Duganella dendranthematis: one gene and its partner. The protein of the gene in region 1 interacts with the protein of each later gene in a pairwise test. Links are inferred from orthologs where the notes say so. Each region holds a gene or a part of one and is shown in the gene's direction. Other genes may lie near its edges.

Region 1 (5,792 bases):
TGCCGGGCACCACCCGCGACTCGATCGAGATTCCGTTTGAGCGCGACGGCAAGCAGTACACGCTGATCGACACCGCCGGTATCCGCCGCCGCGGCAAGGTATTCGAAGCCATCGAGAAATTCTCGGTGGTGAAGACGCTGCAATCGATCTCGGAAGCCAACGTGGTCGTGCTGATGCTCGACGCGCAGCAGGACATCTCCGAGCAGGATGCGCATATTGCCGGCTTCGTGCTGGAGACCGGCCGCGCGCTGGTCATCGCCGTCAACAAGTGGGACGGCCTGCGCACCGACGAACGCGACGAGATCAAGATCGACATCGACCGCAAGCTGGACTTCCTCGGCTTCGCCAAGATGCACTTCATCTCGGCGCTGAAGGCGCAGGGCATCGGTCCACTGATGAAGTCGCTGGACCAGGCCTATGCCGCCGCGTTTGCCGACCTCTCGACGCCTAAGCTGACCCGCGCGCTGATCGAAGCGGTGGAGAAGCAGGAGCCGAAGCGCAAGGGTTCGATCCGTCCGAAGATGCGTTATGCGCACCAGGGCGGCATGAATCCGCCGGTGATCGTCATCCACGGCAATGCACTCGACGCCATCAGCGATCCGTACAAGCGTTATCTGGAGAAGCATTTCCGCGAGACGTTCAATCTGGTCGGTACGCCGTTGCGGATCGAACTGCGCACGGGTAAGAACCCGTTCGCAAAAACTTCCGGAAAATAAGGTTTTTTTTGCAGGAACAGCCTGCAAAAAAAACAAAAACAAGGTACAGTGGCTTAGAAGCACCACTTTTCACGTGGCGAGCGGTGTTTCAGCGAAAATAGTTTGACTTTTAAAGACTTTTCGCTGGGCCACGACCTTGAATTCAAGCGTTTCGCCTCCACTTCCAACACAACAACATAAAATGGAGCTGTTATGAGCAATAAAGGGCAACTGTTACAAGACCCATTCCTGAACGCCTTGCGCAAGGAACACGTTCCTGTTTCGATCTACCTGGTCAACGGCATCAAGCTGCAAGGCCACATCGAATCGTTCGACCAGTACGTCGTACTGCTGCGTAACACTGTGACCCAGATGGTGTACAAGCACGCCATCTCCACCGTGGTGCCGGCGCGCGCCGTCAACCTCAATATTGAAAACGAAGCGGAATAAGCATTTGCAGCATCGCTTCTCTCCACATAGCGTGACCGTCGTATGCGCGCAGCTTTAGTCGGTATCGATTTCGGCCAGGGCGACTTTGCCGCCAGCGTCGAGGAACTCAACCTGCTGGCGCGTTCAGCCGGGGCGGAACCGGTGACGGTGATCACGGCAAAGCGCTCCGCTCCGGACGCGGCTTATTTCGTCGGCAGCGGCAAGGCGGACGAAATCGGCCAGGCCGTGCTGGCCGACCGCATCGAAATCGTCATCTTCAACCACGCGCTGTCGCCGGCGCAGCAACGCAATCTGGAAAAGCGCCTGAACATTCGGGTGCTGGACCGGACCAGTTTGATCCTTGATATTTTCGCGCAGCGCGCGAAGAGCCATGAGGGCAAGCTGCAAGTTGAGCTGGCGCAGCTACAGCACCTTGCGACCCGATTAATCCGCGGCTGGACTCACCTTGAGCGCCAGAAGGGCGGTATCGGCTTGCGCGGCCCCGGTGAAACGCAGCTGGAAACCGATCGCCGATTGATCGGCGAGCGGGTCAAGGCCCTGCGCGCGCGTCTGGCCAAGCTGCGCAAGCAGCACGAGACCCAGCGCCGTTCTCGCAACCGTACCCAGACGTTCTCGATTTCGCTGGTCGGTTACACCAATGCCGGCAAATCCACCCTGTTCAACGCGGTGACCAAGGCCGGCGTGTATGCGGCCGACCAATTGTTCGCCACGCTGGACACGACCTCGCGTCGCGTCTACATGGGCGAGGAAGTCGGCAACGTGGTGCTGTCCGATACGGTGGGTTTCGTGCGCGAGTTGCCGCACCAGCTGGTGGCGGCATTCCGCGCCACGCTGGAAGAGACCATTCATGCCGATCTGCTGCTGCACGTGGTGGACGCCGCGTCGCCGGTACGCATGGAGCAGATCGAGCAGGTCAACCTGGTGCTCAAGGAAATCGGCGCCGATCATATTCCGCAGATTCTGGTGTGGAACAAGATCGACGCGGCCGACCTCGAACCCTCGGTTGAGCGAGATGAATATGATAAGATTTCTCGCGTCTTCCTCAGTGCCCGCACTGGCGAAGGCCTGGACTTGCTGCGCGGCGCCATCACCGAATGGGCCAAGGCCGCGCCGAACGCGCGCCTGCAGCAGCCGTACGACACCGAAGACACACAAGAAGAATTAGAAGAAGTAGAGAGCAGTCCCACCCTCACTGACGTTGGATCACACTAATGCGTGTCTCCTCACTTATGAAACGACTCGGCTTGAAGCTGTCGCTGAACGACCCTCGCTGGGGGAAGGACAACAAGCCGCAGGCCAATGAAGGCAAGAAGCCCGGTGAAGGTCCGCCGGATATGGAGCAGCTGTGGCGCGACTTCAATCAGAAGCTGAACAACCTGTTCGGCCAGAAGCGTCCGCCCAACAATAACAACGACAACAACGGCAGCGGTGACGGCGGCGGCAATCGCCCCGATCTCGCCGGCGGCATCCGCGCCACGGCTGGCGCCATTGGCGCGGTGGTAGCGCTGATCTGGCTTGCCAGCGGTTCGTTCATCGTGCAGGAAGGCCAGACCGGCGTGGTCTACACCTTCGGCAAAGTCAGCCACACCACCGGCTCCGGTTTCAACTGGCGCTGGCCGTATCCGTTCCAGAGCGACGAGACGGTCAAGGTGTCGCAGATGCGCATGGTGGAAATTGGCTACCGTGGCAATATCAAGAACAAACAGGCGCGCGAATCGCTGATGCTGACCGATGACGAAAACATCATCGACATCCAGTTCGCCGTGCAGTTCAAGCTGAAAGATCCGGTCGCGTGGTTGATGAATAACCGCGACGAGGAAGACACCGTGCGCCAGGTCGCCGAGACGTCGATCCGCGAAATCGTCGGCAAGAACAAGATGGACTTCGTGCTGTACGAAGGCCGCGACAAAGTGGCGTTTGAAACCCAGCAGCTGATGCAGCAGATCCTCGACCGTTACGCCTCCGGCGTGCTGGTGTCCAGCGTGACGCTGCAAGCGGTGCAGCCGCCGGAGCAGGTGCAGATCGCCTTCGACGATGCGGTGAAAGCAGGGCAGGACCGCGAGCGTCAAAAGAATGAAGGCCAGGCTTACGCCAACCAGGTGATTCCTACCGCGCGCGGCGCCGCTTCGCGCCTGCTGCAGGAAGCCGAGGGCTATCGTTCGATGGTGGTGGAAAACGCCACCGGTAATGCCTCGCGCTTCAAGCAGGTGCTGGTCGAGTACCAGAAAGCGCCAGGCGTGACGCGTGACCGCATGTACCTGGACACCATGCAGCAGATCTTCTCCAGCGCCTCCAAGGTGATGGTCGATGCGAAAAGCGGCAGCAATCTGCTGTATCTGCCGCTGGACAAGCTGATCGCCCAAGCCGCGGCCACCGATGCGCAAGCCACCGCGGCGCGCGCCGCTGCGGCGGCACAGGCGGCCGGCGGCTCGCCAGCCACCAGCGCCACGCTGCCATCCGACCTGATACCGTCGGTGGAAGTCAACCGCCTGCGCGACCCGCGCACGCGCGAGTCCTTACGTGACCGGGAGAGCCGTTAATGAATCGCATAGCTAGTACCGTTGTCCTGGCGTTCATCGCGCTGATGCTGCTGTCGTCGACCGTGTTCGTGGTCGACCAGCGCAAGTATGCGATCGTGTTCGCACTGGGCCAGATCAAGGAAGTGATCCGCGAACCGGGCCTGCACTTCAAACTGCCGCCGCCGTTCCAGAATGTGGTGTTCCTGGATAACCGCATCATGACGATCGAATCGCCGGATGCCGAGCGTTTCATCACCGCCGAGAAAATGAACATCCTGGTGGACAGCTTCGTCAAATGGCGCATCGGCCGCGGCGAAGCCCAGCCCAAGCTGTACTACGTGACCTTTGGCGGCGAAGAAAGCCGCGCGCGTGATCGTATGTCGCAGATCATCAAGGCGGCGCTGAATGAAGAAATTACCAAGCGCACCGTGGCGGAAGTGATTTCCGGCCAGCGCGGCAAAGTGATGGAAGGCATTCGCGCCAAGGTAGTGCAGGAAGCCGCCCAGATCGGCGTCGAGATCATCGACGTGCGCCTGAAGCGCGTGGAATATGTTGAGCAGATCAACACCTCGGTGTACGAACGCATGAAGGCCGAGCGCATGCGCGTGGCCAACGAGCTGCGCTCGACCGGCGCGGCGGAATCGGAAAAGATCCGCGCGGATGCCGATCGTCAGCGTTCGGTGATCCTGGCGGAAGCGTACCGGGAAGCGGAAGAAACCAAGGGTGAGGGCGATGCCAAGGCATCCGCCATCTATGCTGATGCATTCGGCAAAAACCCTGAGTTCTACAAGTTCTATCGCAGCCTGGAAGCTTACCGCACCACCTTCAAGAACCATGGCGACGTGATGGTGATGGATTCCAGCTCGGACTTCTTCAAATACTTCAAGGGCGCTGGCGCCGGCGGCGCAGCCCCGGCTCCGGCCAAGAAGTAACCCGAGGCTACGGCAAAGGGTCGGACCCCGTACAGGGTCCGACCCTTCAGTCGCCGGCCGGCGGACAGCCCCGCATCAGCGTGGGTTCGCATCTTTTTCCCCTCATTCAACGCATTTTCGCGTAAAATATCAGGTTCGGCCGTCCAGTTTGGTGGCCTCGGCCTGCGTGCCGCATTGTTCATTTCTTAAATAAATAGTCCCATGCCGAATTGGCTGCTGCCTGAGAATATCGCCGACGTTTTGCCGTCGGAAGCTCGCAAGATTGAAGAGTTGCGTCGCCTGATGCTGGATAATTTCCGTCTGTACGGCTACGAGCTGGTCATGCCGCCCTTGCTGGAATACCTGGAATCGCTGCTGACCGGCGCCGGTGAAGACACCGACCTGCGCACCTTCAAGCTGGTCGACCAGCTGTCGGGCCGCATGCTGGGCCTGCGCCCGGACATGACCACGCAAGTGGCGCGCATCGACGCCCACCTGCTGAATCGCACGTCGGTCACGCGCCTGTGCTATGCCGGCAGCGTGCTGCATACCCGTCCCTCGGGCCTGCACGCCACCCGCGAGCCGTTGCAGATCGGCTGCGAGATGTACGGCCATGCCGGCCTGGAAGCCGACGCCGAAATCCAGGAACTGGCGCTGGCCTCGCTGGCCCTGGCCGGGTTCACCGAAGTGCGGCTGGACCTGATGCACGTCGGCGTGCTGCGCGCGTTGCTGGATAATTGCCCGGCCGCCCAGCGCGACCAGGCGAAACTGTATGCCGCGCTGCGCGCCAAAGACGTGCCGGACCTGCAGGCGCTGACCAAGGATTACGCGCCGCTGGTGCGCGACGCCTTGCTGGCACTGCCGTCGCTATACGGCGACGTCGATGTGCTGGCCAAAGCGCGCGAAGTGCTGCCTGATCTGCCGGGCATCGCCAAGGCGCTGGCCGAACTGGCCGCACTGGCGGCGTCGGCGCTGGGCCGGGCCCAGGTCGCCATCGACCTGGCCGACCTGCGCGGTTACCAATACGAAAGCGGCGCGATGTTCGCGCTGTATGTACCAGGCTTGCCGAACGCGGTGGCGCGCGGCGGCCGATACGATCACGTAGGCGAGGCCTTCGGCCGGGCACGTCCCGCCACCGGTTTCTCGCTCGACCTGCGCGAACTGGCGCGCCTGTTGCCTACTGCGGAGCGCAAGCATTCGATCCGCGCGCCGTGGGG
Region 2 (17,058 bases), 4.3 Mb from region 1 along the record:
CGACGCCTTCGCGCAAGGCTTCACCATGGAAGAAGTGCACCAGCTGACCAAGATCGACCCATGGTTCCTGATCCAGATTAAAGAGATCGTCGACCTGGAACTGTGGATGGATACCCAGAAGCTGGAGCAGCTGGACAAGACCACGCTGTACAAGCTGAAACAGAAGGGCTTCTCGGACCGTCGTCTGGCCTTCCTGCTGCAAACCACGCCGGCCGAAGTGCGCAAGTACCGCCATGGCCTGGGCATCCGCCCGGTCTACAAGCGCGTGGACACCTGCGCGGCGGAATTCGCCACCAACACCGCGTATATGTACTCGACATACGATGAAGAGTGCGAGTCCAATCCGACCGACAAGAAGAAGATCATGGTGCTGGGCGGTGGTCCTAACCGTATCGGCCAGGGTATCGAATTCGATTACTGCTGCGTACACGCGGCGCTGGCGATGCGCGAAGACGGCTACGAGACCATCATGGTCAACTGCAATCCGGAGACCGTGTCGACCGACTACGATACCTCGGATCGCCTGTACTTCGAATCGCTGACGCTGGAAGACGTGCTGGAAATCGTCGAGCTGGAAAAGCCGGTCGGCGTGATCGTGCAGTACGGCGGCCAGACCCCGTTGAAACTGGCGCTGGACCTGGAAGCCAACGGCGTGCCGATCGTCGGCACCTCGCCGGACATGATCGACGCCGCCGAAGACCGCGAGCGTTTCCAGAAGCTGCTGCAAGACCTGGGTCTGCGTCAGCCGCCTAACCGCACCGCGCGCACCGAAGCCGACGCCTTGGCGCTGGCGCAGGAAATCGGCTACCCGCTGGTGGTGCGTCCTTCCTACGTGCTGGGTGGCCGCGCGATGGAAATCGTTCACGAGCAGCGTGACCTGGAGCGCTACATGCGCGAAGCGGTCAAGGTGTCGAACGATTCGCCGGTGCTGCTGGACCGCTTCCTGAACGACGCCATCGAGTGCGACGTCGACTGCATCTCGGACGGCGACACCACCTTCATCGGCGGCGTGATGGAACACATCGAACAAGCTGGCGTCCACTCGGGCGACTCGGCGTGCTCGCTGCCGCCGTACTCGCTGGCGCAGGAGACCATCGATGAACTGAAGCGCCAGACCGCGCTGATGGCCAAGGGCCTGAACGTGGTCGGCTTGATGAACGTGCAGTTCGCGATCCAGAAGCAAGAGGGCCAGGACGTGGTCTACGTGCTGGAAGTGAACCCGCGCGCCTCGCGCACCGTGCCATTCGTGTCGAAGGCCACCGGCCTGCAACTGGCCAAGATCGCCGCGCGCTGCATGGTCGGCCAGAAGCTGGCAGACCAGGGCGTGACCACCGAAGTGGTGCCGCCGTACTACAGCGTCAAGGAAGCCGTGTTCCCGTTCGTGAAATTCCCAGGCGTGGACACCATCCTCGGCCCTGAGATGAAATCGACCGGTGAAGTCATGGGTGTCGGTAAAACCTTCGGCGAAGCCTTCGTCAAGTCGCAGCTGGGCGCCGGCGTCAAGCTGCCGAAATCGGGCAAGGTCTTCCTGTCGGTGAAATCGTCGGACAAGCCGCGCGCCGTGAAAGTGGCGCGCGACCTGGTCGACATGGGCTTCACGCTGGCCGCCACCAAGGGCACGGCGGCGGTGATTGCGGCGGCCGGCATTCCGGTCACCGCGGTCAACAAGGTAGTGGAAGGCCGTCCGCACATCGTCGACATGATCAAGAACCATGAACTGGTCCTGGTCATCAACACGGTGGAAGAAAAACGCAACGCCATCGTCGACTCGCGTGCCATCCGCACTTCGTCGCTGGCGTCGCGCGTGACGACCTACACCACCATCGCCGGCGCTGAAGCGGCGGTCGAAGGCATCCGCCATCTCGACGAATTGCGTGTGTACGATTTACAAGGGCTGCATAAAACCTTACACTAAGGTTTAATAAGGTTTAGGTAGTACCCGGACCACAGAGCTCGCGCTGAAGGTTGGCGCGGCCTCTGTGGTTTTCCATTGTAAAAACAGAGTAAATAGACAACATGACTTCAGTTCCACTTACCAAGTTCGGCGCCGAACTCTTGAAAGAAGAGTTGCACCAGTTGAAGACCAAAGAACGCCGTATCGTGATCGACGCGATTGCCGAAGCACGCTCGCATGGCGACCTGTCGGAAAACGCCGAGTACGATGCCGCCAAAGAGCGCCAGGCATTCGTGGAAGGCCGCATCGCGGAACTGGAAGGCAAGCTGAGCGCCGCGCAAATCATCGATCCAGCCACGCTGGACGCCGAAGGCCGCGTGGTGTTCGCCTCGACGGTCGACCTGGAAGACCTGGAATCGGGCGCCAAGGTGACCTACCAGATCGTCGGCATCGATGAAGCCGACCTGAAACTGAGCAAAGTGTCGGTGACCTCGCCGATCGCCCGCGCGCTGATCGGCAAGTCGGCCGGCGACGTGGTGGAAGTGCAGGCCCCATCGGGTCCGCGCGAATACGAAATTCTGGAAGTGCGCTACATCTGATGTTACTCGCCCGTACACGCCTGCTGGTCGCGACCCTGTGGGCCGGCAGTTTATGGGCGGTGGGTTATCTGGCCGCACCGACCCTGTTTGCCACGCTGAGTGATCGCGTGCTGGCCGGCACCATTGCCGGCAATCTGTTCACCAACCAGGCCTGGTTGTCGATCGCGTGCGCACTGGTGATGCTGGTGCTGCTGTGGGCGACCCAGACCAGCACCGGCGGCATTTTTGCCGGACCGGCAGCGAATATGGCGGCCAAATCGCGCCGTACCTTGCTGATTATCGTGCTGGTGATGTTGGCTTGCACGCTGGTGTCGCACTTCGGCTTACAGCCGATGATGGCGGCGCTGCGCGCGGCGGCGGGGCCGGGCGGTGTGATGGAGGAGGCGGCGAAGAATAAATTCGGCGTCCTGCACGGCATTTCCAGCGTGATCTATCTGATTCAAAGCCTGCTGGCTGCGTGGCTGGTAGTAAAACAATAAGCTATGTCATTGCCGCGCAGGCGGCAATCCATACTCAGCATGGATTCCCGCTTGCGCGGGAATGACCTTAGCCCAAGACAGTCTTTTTGGTCGACTTCTGACGCGCCTTGGCGCGTTTGATATTACCGCCCTGCGTAACGCGCTCATTCCCCTTCAGCACGACTTTGGTGACCGATGGTCGCTTGGTGCCGCTCGGGCTAGGCTTGACGATGGTGACTTCGCGCATGCCTTTGCCGGCGCTGCCGCTGCGGGCTTTCTCGGTTTCCACTTTCGGACGGTACAGCACCAGCAGCTTGCCAATATGTTGCACCGGCGCAGCCTTCAGCTGTTCGCAGATGGTTTCGTACATGGCGATACGGGCTTCGCGGTCGTCGCCGAACACGCGCACTTTGATCAGGCCGTGGGAATCGAGACCCAGCGCGATTTCCTTGAGGACGTTGGCAGTCAGTCCGTCGGCGCCAATCATGACGATTGGATTCAGGCCGTGGGCTTCGGCGCGCAGCGCGCTGCGCTCGGCGGGAGTAAGTTTGATCATAAAATTCTTTTAGTAGGTTCCTTAAAGGCAGTATTCTACGCGAATGGCTAAGAACAAATTAAACAAAAACTGGATTCACGACCATATTAACGACCCTTACGTGAAATTGGCCCAGAAAGAGGGCTATCGCGCCCGTGCGGCTTTCAAACTGAAAGAGATTGATGAAGAAGAGAAACTGATCAAGCCCGGCCAGGTCATTGTCGACCTGGGCTGTACACCGGGGAGCTGGGGTCAGTACGTGCGGCGCAAGCTGGCGGGCAAGGAGGGCGGCGGCATCAACGGCACGCTGATCGGCCTCGACATGCTGCCGATGGAGCCGATTGCCGACTTCCACTTTATCCAGGGCGACTTCCGCGAGCCTGACGTACTGCAGCAACTGGAAAACGTGGTGCAGGGGCAAAAAGTTGACTTGGTGTTATCGGATATGGCGCCTAACCTGTCCGGCATCCACGATTCCGACGCCGCCCGCATGGAGCATCTGATTGACCTGGCGATTGAATTTTCACAGGCCCATTTAAAACCCGGCGGCGCTTTGCTGGTCAAATGTTTCAAGGACATGGGATTCAACGATATTGTGCTGAAATTCCGTGCCGAATTTAAAACAGTAGTACAAAAGAAACCTAAAGCCAGCCGCGACAAGTCGTCCGAGATTTTCCTGCTCGGCCGTGGCCTGAAAAACCCAACCGACGGCATGGCATCGGCGCAACCTTTGGAATCTGATGGCTGGCACCCTTGATATTTGCTGAACAACCCGCACATCAAACCCCGGGAAAGCCGTTTTTGCCTTGATTGCGGTAAGATTTTGGCGAAATAATGTGCTTTTCAGCCGGTTTTTGACCGGCGCACGGCAGGTTTCTGGCAACGCCTGCCTATTGCGAGTAAAATCAGAGTTCAGCCAGGTTTATCGATGCGTCTCGCATCCAAGGAGTTTTCGTGAATAACATGTTTTCCAAATCAGCCATCTGGGTAGTCGTGGTACTGCTCCTGCTTATGCTGTACAAGCAGTTTGATAGCCATGGCGTAACCGGCGGAGCGAAACCAATCGCTTATTCCGACTTGCTGGATGACGTGAAAGCCAAACGCATCAAGGATGTCGTGATTGAAGGCGGCACCATCACCGCCACCCGCAGCGACGACACCAAAGTCCGCACCACCGCCACGCTGTACGATCGCGGCCTGATCGGCGACCTGCGCGACAACGGCATCCACTTCGACATCAAACCGCCTGAGGAGCCATCGTTCCTGTCGCAGGTGTTCGTGTCGTGGTTCCCGATGCTGCTGCTGATCGGCGTCTGGATCTTCTTCATGCGCCAGATGCAGGGCGGCGGCAAGGGCGGCGCGTTCTCCTTCGGCAAGTCGAAGGCACGCATGATGGATGAGACCAATAACACCGTCACCCTGTCCGACGTGGCAGGCTGCGATGAAGCCAAGGAAGAGGTCGGCGAGATCGTCGAGTTCCTCAAGGACCCGAGCAAGTTCCAGAAACTGGGCGGCCGCATCCCGCGCGGCGTGCTGATGGTGGGTCCTCCAGGTACCGGTAAAACCCTGCTGGCGCGTGCCATTGCCGGCGAGGCCAAAGTACCGTTCTTCTCGATTTCCGGTTCGGACTTCGTTGAAATGTTCGTCGGTGTCGGCGCCTCCCGCGTACGTGACATGTTCGAGAACGCCAAGAAGCATTCGCCGTGCATCATTTTCATCGATGAGATCGACGCTGTCGGCCGTCACCGTGGCGCCGGCATGGGCGGCGGTAACGACGAACGCGAACAGACGCTGAATCAGCTGCTGGTGGAAATGGACGGCTTCGAAGCGCAGTCCGGCGTGATCGTGATTGCTGCCACTAACCGCGCCGACGTGCTGGATAAAGCGCTGCTGCGTCCGGGCCGTTTCGACCGTCAGGTCAGCGTTGGCCTGCCGGATATCCGCGGCCGCGAACAGATCCTGAACGTGCACATGCGCAAAGTGCCGATCGGCACCGACGTTAAGGCCGACATTCTGGCCCGCGGCACCCCTGGCTTCTCGGGCGCCGATCTGGCCAACCTGGTCAACGAGGCTGCGCTGTTTGCCGCGCGTCGCTCGAAGCGTCTGGTCGATATGGCCGACTTCGAAGATGCCAAGGACAAGATCTACATGGGGCCTGAGCGTAAATCGATGGTCATCCGCGAAGATGAGCGTCGCAACACCGCCTACCACGAGTCCGGTCACGCGGTGGTCGCCAAGCTGCTGCCGAAGGCTGACCCGGTCCACAAAGTGACCATCATGCCGCGCGGCTGGGCCCTGGGCCTGACCTGGCAGCTGCCTGAGCACGATAATATTTCGGGCTACAAGGACAAGATGCTGGAAGAGATTTCGATCCTGTTCGGCGGTCGTATCGCGGAAGAGATCTTTGTCGGCCAGATGTCGACCGGCGCCTCGAACGACTTCTCGCGCGCCACCAAGCTGGCCCGCTCGATGGTCACCAAGTTCGGTATGTCGGATGCGCTGGGCGTGATGGTGTATGAAGATACCCAGAACGACGGCTTCATGGGGGGCAGCAACAAGACCATTTCGGAAGCCACGCAGCAGAAAGTGGATGCGGAAATTCGCCACATCCTGGATCAGCAATATGCGCTGGCCCGCAAGCTGCTGTCGGACAACCGCGACAAAGTCGAAGTCATGACCAAGGCGCTGCTGGAGTGGGAAACCATCGATGCAGACCAGATCAACGACATTATGGCCGGCCTGGAGCCGCGTCCGCCGAAAGCCGGCGTGACGATCCGCAAACAGCCACCTAGCGATGGCGGCAGCGGTGTATCGCCAAGCGTGACCGCACCGGCCTAAGCACGCCGGGCTGCATCAACCACCAAGGGGTGAGGAGCGATCCTCGCCCTTTTTTATTCCAGTGTCACATGCAATCTACCTTACAGTTTGGCCGTTTTAATTACCCGTGGCGGGGGCAGGGCGTGCGCGCCCGCGTGATGGGTATCCTCAATGTGACGCCCGATTCATTCTCCGACGGTGGCAACTACCAGTCGCTGGAATTTGCGCTGTCGCACGCCGAGCAGATGATCGAGGCCGGTGTCGACATCATCGACGTCGGCGGCGAATCCACCCGGCCCGGCTCGCCGCCGGTCTCGCTGGAAGACGAGCTGCAACGCGTGATGCCGGTGCTGTACGCGCTGCGCGACCTCGGCCCGGCGATCTCGGTCGACACCTACAAGCCACAGGTGATGCGCGAAGCCATCATCGCCGGCGTGGACATGATCAACGACATCAACGGCTTCCGCGCCCCCGGCGCGCTGGAGGCCGTACGCGACAGCGACTGCGCGCTGTGCATCATGCACATGCAAAGCGACCCGCAACACATGCAGCTGGCGCCGGCCTATACCGACGTGGTGGCCGAGGTGATCGCCTTCCTGCACGAACGCGCCGAAGCGCTGCTGGCGGCCGGTATTGATCCACGTCGACTGTGCATCGATCCCGGCTTTGGCTTTGGCAAGACAGTGGAGCATAATTACGCCTTGCTGAAGGCCACCGCGCGCCTGATTGACGAGCTCAACCTGCCGCTGCTGGCGGGGCTGTCGCGCAAGTCGATGGTGGGCGCGGTGACCGGCAGGCCGGTCGAGCAGCGCATGGCCGGCAGCGTCGGCGGCGCCTTGGCGGCGGTGGCGCAGGGTGCGCTGATCGTCCGCGTGCACGACGTCGCGGAAACGGTCGACGCCCTCAAGGTCTGGCACGCAGCACACTAAAATAACAACTTAAAAGAGCACACATATGTCACGTAAATATTTTGGTACCGACGGCATTCGCGGCCTGGTCGGCGAAGCACCCATCACCCCTGACTTCGTCATGCGCCTCGGCTATGCGGCCGGCAAGGTCCTGGCCAGCAAGCGAAGCGGCGCCAGCCGTCCAACCGTGCTGATCGGCAAAGACACGCGCATCTCCGGCTACATGCTGGAAGCCGCGCTGGAAGCCGGCTTTTCGGCCGCCGGCGTCGACGTCATGCTGGCCGGCCCGATGCCGACTCCGGCGATCGCCTACCTGACGCGCGCGCTGCGCCTGTCGGCCGGCGTGGTGATCTCGGCCTCGCACAACCCGTTCCAGGACAACGGCATCAAATTCTTCTCGGCCCAGGGCGCCAAGCTGCCGGATGCGGTGGAGCTCGACATCGAAGCCGAGCTGGACCAGCCAATGCTGTGCGTGCCGTCGGAAAAACTGGGCCGCGCCAAGCGCCTGGACGACGCGCAAGGCCGCTACATCGAATTCTGCAAGAGCACCTTCCCGAACGAGCTGGACCTGCGCGGCCTGAAAGTCGTGGTCGACTGCGCCCACGGCGCCGCCTACAACATCGCCCCCCACGTGTTCCACGAACTCGGTGCGGAAGTGATCGCCATCGGCAATAAGCCGGACGGCTTTAACATCAACCTCGACCACGGCGCCACCGCCCCGGCCGCGATGGCCGCCGCAGTTCAGGCACACGGCGCCGACCTCGGCATCGCGCTGGACGGCGACGCCGACCGCCTGATCATGTGCGACGCCAATGGCCGCCTGTACAACGGCGACGAGCTGCTGTACCTGATGGTCATGGATCGCCTGGCCACCGGCCCGGTCGCCGGCGCGGTTGGCACGCTGATGACCAATATGGCCGTCGAGGTCGCCTTAAAAGAGAAGGGCATTGGCTTTGCCCGCGCCAAGGTCGGCGACCGCTACGTGCTGGAAGTGATGCAGGACAAGGGCTGGATACTGGGCGGCGAAGGGTCGGGCCACCTGCTGGCGCTGGACAAGCACACCACCGGCGACGGCATCATCTCCGCGCTGCAAGTGCTGTCGGCACTGAAGCGCGCCGGCAAATCGCTGGAAGAATGCTGCGCCGAGCTGGTGATCTTCCCGCAGACGCTGATCAACGTCCGCGTGCCTGCCGGCTTCGACTGGACCAGGAACGCCGCCATGGTGGCCGAAAAAGAAAAGGTCGAAGCTGAGCTGGGCAACAGTGGCCGCGTGCTGATTCGCGCCTCCGGCACCGAACCGCTGATCCGCGTGATGGTAGAGGCACGCGATGCCGACGCCGCCCAGTCGATGGCGCGCCGCATCGCCGACAAGGTTGAAAATTAAATCGACCGCTTTGATTGACGGATTCGCGGACAGCGACTAGAATACTGGTCTTCGGAGTGTAGCGCAGCCCGGTAGCGCACCTGGTTTGGGACCAGGGGGTCCAAGGTTCGAATCCTTGTACTCCGACCAAGAACTTTGAAACGGGTTGTCGAAAGACAGCCCGTTTTTCATTTCCGCCGCAGATTCCTGCAGCATTCTCTGCCCATAGCTCAGTTGGATAGAGCATCAGCCTTCTAAGCTGAGGGTCGCAGGTTCGATTCCTGCTGGGCAGGCCATAAAAAATACCGCGCCATCACGCCCTGGCAGCCGTCCTGCGTTCCAGCCATTCACTACCGCCATTGTTCAATGCCTTGCTCACCGCTGCCGGCGGCAGGCGATACACGGTCGCCCACGTGGCGCTGCCGTCGCTGGCATTGGAGGGAAAGCTACTGGACTCGATCGGCCAGTGGTATTTGCGTTTCAATGTTTTGATGATCGCGGCGAGCGAGGTGCGTCCTTGCAGCGGCGCGGTGCCGGTCTGGTCGGCATTTGACAGCAGCACCGCCAGCACGGCGCCACGCGCGGTCAGTGGACCGGGAAATTTAGGGGTTTTTGACATTCCATCATTCTATAGGAGGTTAATTCTGCCACTCCACCGTATGCGTTTTTTAGCGACAGCTATCGTGCCGATAGATTCATTTTTGTTGATATAAGGAATCTTTTCAGGCATAGTGCCCGGCATACATATCTATCCGATGCGCGGCCTCGCCCTAGCCGCCGCTTCTGCCTATCGCCGTTGTCCATCGCCGTGAACCCGCGAGTTTGGTTATTTACCCCGACTTTGCCACGTTCAGGAGCGTCACATGGATTCGTTCAAAAAATTAAAAATCGGTACACAGCTATCGCTGGGTTTTGGCATGTTGACGGCGCTGATGCTAGTGCTGGCCGTGTTTTCGGTGTTGCGCGTGTCGTCGTTGGCCAAGGCCTTCCACGAGGACAACCTCGTCACGGCAGATCGGCTAGAGCCGCTCTATGCAGCCCGTGAGGCGCTGGATCAGACCGGGCTGGCGGCACGCAACGCCTACATTTTTACCGATGATGCGGAAGCCACGAAGGAACTGGCCATCGTTGATGAGCAAAAGGCCATTTATCTGGCTGCCGTTGAGAAACTGACGCCGGCTTATGCCAGCGATCCGCAATTTGCCAAGGTCAAGGAAGGGCTGCTGGCGATGGCGGAGGAGCTAAAACGTCCGCGCAAGTACCGTGAGGCGGGAAAAATGGAGGAGTACGGCCGTTTTCTGGTGAATGAATGCAGCCCGCTGCGCCGCCGCATCGTGCAGGACATTGCGGTGCTGGTGACCTCCGCCCAGAAAGAGTCTGCCGCCGCCGCCGGTACGGTGGAAGACTACGCCACCGGCGCCCAGCGTCTGGTAACGGGACTGGCGGCCGTTGCGTTTGTCCTGAGCGTGGTGATCGCCGGCTTGATCAAGCGTCTGTTGCTGAAGCAACTGGGCGGCGAACCGGTATATGCCGCCGAGATCGCCACTCGCATTGCCAAGGGCGATCTGGCCGTGAGCGTCCATCTGGCGCCGGAAGACAAGGATAGTTTGCTGTTCGCCATCAAAGGCATGCGCGACAGCCTGGCTGGCATCGTCAGCGAAGTACGGCATGGCACCGAGGCGATTACCCATGCGTCGAACGAAATTGCCACCGGCAATGTGGACCTGTCGCAGCGCAGCGAGCAACAGGCGCAATCGCTAGAACGGGTGGCGACCGCCATGGAAGAGTTGACTTCAACCGTCAAGCAAAACGCCAGCAATGCGCAGCAGGCCAATCAGTTGTCACAATCGGCGTCGGATGTATCGGAGCAGGGCGGTGCGGTAATGCGCCAGGTGACCGATACCATGGAGTCGATTAATGATTCGTCTAAAAAGATCGTCGATATTATTTCTGTGATTGATGGTATTGCCTTCCAGACGAATATTCTGGCATTGAATGCGGCGGTGGAAGCGGCGCGTGCCGGGGAGCAAGGCCGTGGTTTTGCCGTGGTGGCTAGTGAAGTCAGGGTGTTGGCGCAGCGCGCAGCACAGGCGGCCAAGGAAATTAAGGTATTAATCGATGATTCGGTGGTTAAAGTCGGCAGCGGTTCGGAGCTGGTACAAAACGCTGGCATTACCATGCACGAAGTGGTCGATAGTGTCCGTCGCGTTACTGAAATTATGTCCGAGATTAGTCATGCCAGCCAGGAACAGAGTATTGGTATTCAAGAAGTCAGCCAGGCGCTAGGACAAATGGACGGTATGACGCAGCAGAATACGGCATTGGTCGAAGAAGCCACTGCCGCAGCAGAAGAATTAAAAGAACAAGCCATTCATTTAAGCGAAATCGTCGGCCAGTTTAAATTGGATGCATCGACCGCTTCGGTTTCTCATTTATCCGCGCAATCTGATTCCCATATTAGATCGCACACTCGTCCTCATCTTCGATTGGCAAATGGTTGATTAAAACCGGCGTGGCAGGGCGACCTGCCGCGTGCCTTGTTGCCTTGTCTCCATGCTAAAAATTAGCGTGAAGAAGCCCATTTCTGGCATACTCCGGTGGACTTACCCCAGAGGAGTACCTGATGAACATCGATACCATGGCCTTCACCCCCGGCGCTGCGCTGGCCGGCGGGTTGCTGATCGGCCTGGCTGCCGCTGTATTTGTTTTATTCAATGGCCGTATCGCCGGCATTAGCGGCATACTCGGCGGGCTGATCAAACCACGTAGCGGCGATATCGGTTGGCGCCTGGCGTTTACTGGCGGCCTGATTGGCGCGCCGGTGATTTACAGCTTATTCTGGCGACTGCCAGATATTCACATTGAAGCAAATCCCGTTACGCTGATCATTGCCGGTTTGATTGTCGGCTTTGGCACACGAATTGGTTCAGGCTGTACCAGCGGCCATGGCGTATGTGGCATATCCAGATTATCGCCACGATCAATTGTCGCTACCTTGACGTTTATGGCGATGGGCTTTGTCACTGTGTTTTTGGTGCGCCATCTATGATTATTATTTCTTTCCTGGCTGGCCTGATATTCGGCATCGGCCTGATTATTTCCGGCATGGCGGACCCTGCCAAGGTATTGGCGTTTCTGGACGTGGCGGGATTATGGAATCCATCCTTGATATTCGTGATGGCCGGCGCAATCGGCGTTGGTTTCTTCGCTTTTCTATGGGCGAAGTCGCGCAAAACCACGCTGTTGGGTGGGGACATGAAATTACCTTCCGCCACTAAGATTGATAGGCGGCTGATTATCGGCGCGGTGATGTTTGGAATAGGTTGGGGCATTGCCGGATTTTGTCCCGGCCCGGCTTTGGTCGGTCTCGGCATGGGTTTGCCGAAGGCGCTGATCTTCGTCGCCGCCATGCTGGCAGGCATGGCGCTGTACGAATTGCTCGATTGACCGCGCGGTGGATAACTTTTACTGCGAAAAAATTACGCAGTAAACATTTGTTCTTTTAAAACAAGCACTTGTTTGTGCCACCTGTGGCTTGTTAACAGGCTTATCCACAGAATTTGTTAACAACCGCTGGCGACACAACCTTAGCCAAACATGGGCGTGAACATTTTGCGCTGCAGGGGACTGATTTCCTTGCGCCACAAGCGCGGCAGCAGGGGATCGGGCACGAAAGCCTGGGACTTGTAGAAATCGTCGGTGCCTTCCGCAGCCTCCAGCACCAGTCGCTGGATACCGGTGCCCAGGCAGTATTGCTCGATCCGCTTGACCAGCCAGTGACCAACACCTCGGCCGCGATACTGGCTCATGATCATGAGTTCCGACACAAAGCAGAACATCGGCGGCGCCATTTCCAGCCGGGCGATACCGATCTGCTTGTTCTTCAGTTCGACCGCCACCCATTGGATGGTGCCGCGCGGGTCCGCTGCCTTTGGGGGCGGTGTTCCACCCTTGAAGCCGGCGTCTTTGCGGAAGGCCAGCAAGACCTTGTCAGTCGGGGGCGCCTTCATGGGGCGAAATTGTACGTCGAGATCCATATACGCGCTTTTTACTAAGTAATACACTTAGCCTACGGCGCGCACTGTAGGAGCGCAAGCCCCGATTTGTATAAATTGTTGTAAAGAAACGTATGCGACAATACAGTATGAGCGACCAATACTTCTATGAACCGGCGCAAGGCCACGGCCTGCCGCATGATCCCTTCAACGCCATCGTCGGCCCACGCCCGATCGGCTGGATTTCCACCCGCGCCGCCAGCGGAAATCTCAACCTGGCGCCGTACAGCTTCTTCAACGCCTTCAATTACACACCGCCGCTGATCGGCTTTGCCAGCCTGGGCCGCAAGGACACGCTGCGCAATATCGAGGAAACCGGGGAGTTTGTATGGAACCTGGCAACCCGGCCACTGGCCGAGGCCATGAACGCCAGCTGCGCCGCCGCGCCGCCGGAGGTGGACGAGTTCCAGCTGGCCGGCCTGACGCCGCAGGCATCCACTATCGTCAGCGTGCCGCGCGTGGCGGAAAGTCCGGTGTCGTTCGAGTGCAAGTGCAGCCAGATCATCCGCCTGCAAGGCGCGTCCGGCGCGGAGACCAATAGCTGGCTGATACTTGGGGAGGTAGTGGGGGTGCATATCGCGCGCGAACTGCTGCGCGACGGCGTTTATGATACGGCCGGCTCGCGCACCATCCTGCGTGGCGGCGGCCCGGCCGATTACTTCGAAATCACACCGGAGCAGTTGTTCCGCATGACGCGGCCCAGCTATCCGTAAAGCTTAGTAGGTGTAGAACATGCGTTGAATCTGCTTGCTGTCGCTGGTCTTGGTCAGCGCCAGCATCAGCAGGATGCGGGCTTTCTGCGGGTTCAGCGTGTCGGACGCGACGAAGTCCAGCTCATCGTCATTGGCTTCGCCGTTGCGTGCCACGATACCCTGGCCAACGCGGCTGGAACGCACGATCAGCACGCCTTGCTTGCGGGCCGCGATCAGGCCGGCCTTGACCGGCGTGGCCAGGCTGCCGTCGCCCACGCCGGCGTGGATGATGCCCTTGGCGCCAGCCGCCACCAGCGCGTTCAGCGCCACTGGGCTAACATTCGCATAGCCGTAGACGATGTCGACCTGCGGCAATGCGTCCAGCTTGCTGACGTCGAACTCGGTATCGGCCGTGTGCTTGCGGGCCGACACGTGATAGAAGTATGGCTTGTTGCCCTGGATGTAGCCCAGCATGCCCAGTTCCGGCGTCTTGAAGCTGTCCGGGGTCGAGGTGTTGGTCTTGGTGACATCGCGGGCGGCGTGGATCTGGTCGTTCATTGCCACCAGCACGCCCTTGCCGACGGCCTCTTTGCTGGCCGCCAGCAGCACGGCGTTGTACAGGTTGATCGGGCCGTCGGCCGACAGTGCGGTGCCCGGACGCATGGCGCCGACCAGCACCACCGGCTTGTGGCTCTTGACGGTCAGGTCCAGGAAGTAGGCGGTTTCTTCCAGCGTGTCGGTGCCGTGCGTAATGACGATACCGTCAACCGCCGGATCGGCCAAAAGGGTGTTGACGCGCTTGGCCAGTTTGAGCCAATGTTCATTGCTCATGTTTTCGCTGGCGATCTGGAACACTTGTTCGCCCTTGACGTCGGCGACCTTAGCCAGTTCCGGCACTGCGGCGATCAGGCTGTCGACGCCGACGGTGGCGGCGGTGTAGCCGACCGTGGTGGTGCTGGTGGCGCCGCTGCCGGCAATGGTGCCGCCGGTGGCCAGAATGGTCACGTGGGCCAGTTTGTCAGCTGCCCCGGCATAGGAACTGAGCAACATTGCGCAGATCAGCAGGGCGGTGTACCAGCGGGCGGTTTGAGGGTAAGGCATGCGATCTCCTGATCGGGCAGTAAAGCTTGGGATAGTAACAAAAGCTTCGCATGTCAACAATGCGGGGCGTTGCCGCGTTAAGTCAGGGTCGCGGCAAAAATATAATAGAGAAAATATATGAGATTGGCTATCACGATGGCATTAATGCTTGCGCTGGCCGCTTGCGGTAAGACGGCGGCACAGAAACAGCAAGAGGAAGCAGCAACGCTGACCCAGCTGGGCGAAAAATATGTCAAGGAAAAGATCCTGGAGCCGAACAAGGCGCAGTTTCGCAACCAGTTCGTCGGCAAGGGCGGGGCGCCGTGCGGCGAGGTCAACGCCAAGGATGCGTTCGGCGGCTACATCGGCTTCCAGCGCTATATTTCGGTGGCGCGCGACCTGACCTTGTTGGCGCAGGATGTCTCGCCGGCCGAGTTTGAGGCGCAGTGGCAGCAGCTCTGCCGGTAAAAGTAGCGGCTTCGGCGGCCTGCCGGAAGGGAGGCTGCCGGCATGGGCAATTAGCGCTATCATGACCGTATCACATCGCGAGGATACGGTATGGAAAAGCAATCCGGGACTGGCAAGAACATCGCTCCCCATCTGGCGTCGTCCGACATCGGCAACCGCCGCCACCAGATTTTCCCCACCCTGAGCGAAGACCAGTTCGACGTGATCCTGCGCTACGGCGAGCGCCAGCGCTTTATTGCTGGCACGGTGCTGTTCCGCCAGGGCGAGCGCCATAACTCGATGTACGTGATTGTCTCCGGCGCGATCGAGATCGAACGCGGCTCGGTGCTGGGATCGACCGTGCTGGGCGTCCATGGCCCCGGCATGTTCACCGGCGAGATGGGGGCGTTGGCGGGCCTTGCGGCCGTGGCCACCGCGCGCGTGGTGGAGGACGGCGAGCTGATCGTCATCAGCGAAGACTCGCTGCGCACGCTGGTCATTTCGGAAGCGGCGCTGAGTGAAACCATCATGCGTGCCTTCATCCTGCGGCGCGTGGCCTACATGCAGGACCAGACCGGGGGCGTGGTGCTGTTCGGCGCCCGCGATTCGCAGGAAACGCTGTTGCTACGCCAGTTCCTCAACCGGAACGGTCAGCCGACCGCCTATTTTGATTCCGAATACGCCGCCGACGAAGAGGCGCTCCAGCTGATGACGCGCTTTGCGGTGAAGCCGGAAGACATCCCGGCGGTGGTGCTGCTCAACGGTCAGGTGCTGCGCCGGCCCACGCTGCGCCAACTGGCCGACGGCCTTGGCATCAGCCCGGACGATCTCGATGGCCGCCTGTTCGATGTGGTGGTGGTCGGCGCTGGCCCGGCGGGACTGGCGGCGGCGGTGTATGCGGCGTCCGAAGGCCTGACGGTGGCGGTGCTGGATGCGAAAGCGCCCGGCGGCCAGGCCGGTTCCAGTTCCAAGATCGAAAACTACTTCGGCTTCCCGACCGGCGTGACCGGCCAGGCGCTGGCTGGTCGCGGGCTGTCGCAGGCGCGCAAGTTCGGCGCCGAGGTGGCGGTGCCGGTGAAGGTCAGCGGGGTCGATTGCTCCACTGCGGAATACGGCATTCAGGTCGACAGCGGCGAGAAGCTGCGCGCACGCTCGATCGTCATCGCCAGCGGTGCGCGCTATCGCAAGCCGGCCTTGCCGGAGCTGGAGCGCTTTGAAGGACGCGGCGTGTATTACAGCGCCTCGTTCATGGAGGCTAACTTCTGCACCGACGAGGAAGTGGTGATCGTCGGCGGCGGCAATTCGGCCGGGCAGGCGGCGGTGTTCCTCGCCTCGCACGCCAAGCATGTGCACATCGTGGTGCGCTCGGGCGGGCTGGCGGCCAGCATGTCGCGTTATCTGATTCAGCGGATCGAGGCGTCGCCGAAGATCACGCTGCACGTCCACAAGCAGATCGTCGAACTGCGCGGCGCCGAGCGGCTGGAAAGCATCCTGTGGCAAAGCGAAGGCAGCGAACCGCGCGAGGCGCCGGCGCGCCATCTGTTCCTGTTCCTCGGCGCGGACCCCAGCACCGCGTGGCTGGGCGATTGCGTGGTATTGGACGATAAAGGCTTTGTGCTCGCGGGACCGGATGTGCCGGCCGCCAGCTGGCCGCTTGAGCGGCCACGCCATCTGCTGGAGACCAGCCGGCCGCGCATCTTCGCGGTGGGCGATGTGCGCAGCGGCTCAGTCAAGCGGGTGGCGGCGGCGGTGGGCGAAGGCTCGGCCGCGGTGGCGTCACTGCACCAGGCGCTGGCTTCGGACCTGCTCTAAGGTTCGATGCTGCGCAGCGGTTTGCTGTGACGGTTGGCGCGGCGGATCGGCGGCTGTTGCAGCGCCGGCCGCGCCAGCGCTTCGCGCGCGCGGTCGTAGCCATACTGCCACTGATCGTTCATGTGCTGCACGAAGATTTCGTAAGACGGCGGCATTTGTAGCTCGATGCGGTTGCGCCGCCAGTCCAGCTTTTGCTGTAGCTGCTGCTTTTCCAGCACCACCGAGACGTCCGACGAATCGATGCGCATATCGGCTAGATGGCTGTTGGCGTAGCGCAGGCGCGCATTGCCATCCACGCCCAACACCGCGCGCCAGGCCGGAATCGAGAACACCTGGTCGAACGCCTCCTTGAATTCCATGATTACTTCCTGGCCCAGGCGGCGGGCGATTTCGACCGG

What was found.
Region 2: the proteins of hflK (region 1) and ftsH interact in binary tests that used the Escherichia coli proteins (3 or more experiments, as listed by UniProt). The link is inferred for Duganella dendranthematis from one-to-one orthologs.

Annotation. Positions count from the first base shown.
Region 1 is NZ_CP051684.1:483,815-489,606, reverse strand. Bases 1,556-4,529 are described here. They hold hflK (FtsH protease activity modulator HflK), read left to right. Parts: upstream 1,556-2,374; coding sequence 2,375-3,685; downstream 3,686-4,529. Other genes in these bases: hflC (protease modulator HflC), read left to right, coding at 3,685-4,529; hflX (GTPase HflX), read left to right, coding at 1,556-2,357. Also shown: ribosome biogenesis GTPase Der, read left to right, coding at 1-716; RNA chaperone Hfq, read left to right, coding at 909-1,145; more of hflX, read left to right, coding at 1,188-1,555; more of hflC, read left to right, coding at 4,530-4,596; HH213_RS02335 (ATP phosphoribosyltransferase regulatory subunit), read left to right, coding at 4,798-5,792.
Region 2 is NZ_CP051684.1:4,792,152-4,809,209, forward strand. Bases 3,958-6,882 are described here. They hold ftsH (ATP-dependent zinc metalloprotease FtsH), read left to right. Parts: upstream 3,958-4,440; coding sequence 4,441-6,324; downstream 6,325-6,882. Other genes in these bases: HH213_RS22075 (RlmE family RNA methyltransferase), read left to right, coding at 3,958-4,243; folP (dihydropteroate synthase), read left to right, coding at 6,393-6,882. In the rest of the region: carB (carbamoyl-phosphate synthase large subunit), read left to right, coding at 1-1,915; transcription elongation factor GreA, read left to right, coding at 2,017-2,493; HH213_RS22065 (DUF4149 domain-containing protein), read left to right, coding at 2,493-2,972; HH213_RS22070 (YhbY family RNA-binding protein), read right to left, coding at 3,040-3,507; more of HH213_RS22075, read left to right, coding at 3,551-3,957; more of folP, read left to right, coding at 6,883-7,232; glmM (phosphoglucosamine mutase), read left to right, coding at 7,258-8,595; HH213_RS22105 (hypothetical protein), read right to left, coding at 8,888-9,193; HH213_RS22110 (methyl-accepting chemotaxis protein), read left to right, coding at 9,438-11,075; HH213_RS22115 (YeeE/YedE family protein), read left to right, coding at 11,198-11,623; HH213_RS22120 (DUF6691 family protein), read left to right, coding at 11,620-12,021; HH213_RS22125 (GNAT family N-acetyltransferase), read right to left, coding at 12,162-12,611; HH213_RS22130 (flavin reductase family protein), read left to right, coding at 12,719-13,342; HH213_RS22135 (type II asparaginase), read right to left, coding at 13,346-14,371; HH213_RS22140 (hypothetical protein), read left to right, coding at 14,558-14,869; HH213_RS22145 (FAD-dependent oxidoreductase), read left to right, coding at 14,960-16,660; HH213_RS22150 (patatin-like phospholipase family protein), read right to left, coding at 16,657-17,058. UniProt on the Escherichia coli protein: Acts as a processive, ATP-dependent zinc metallopeptidase for both cytoplasmic and membrane proteins. Plays a role in the quality control of integral membrane proteins.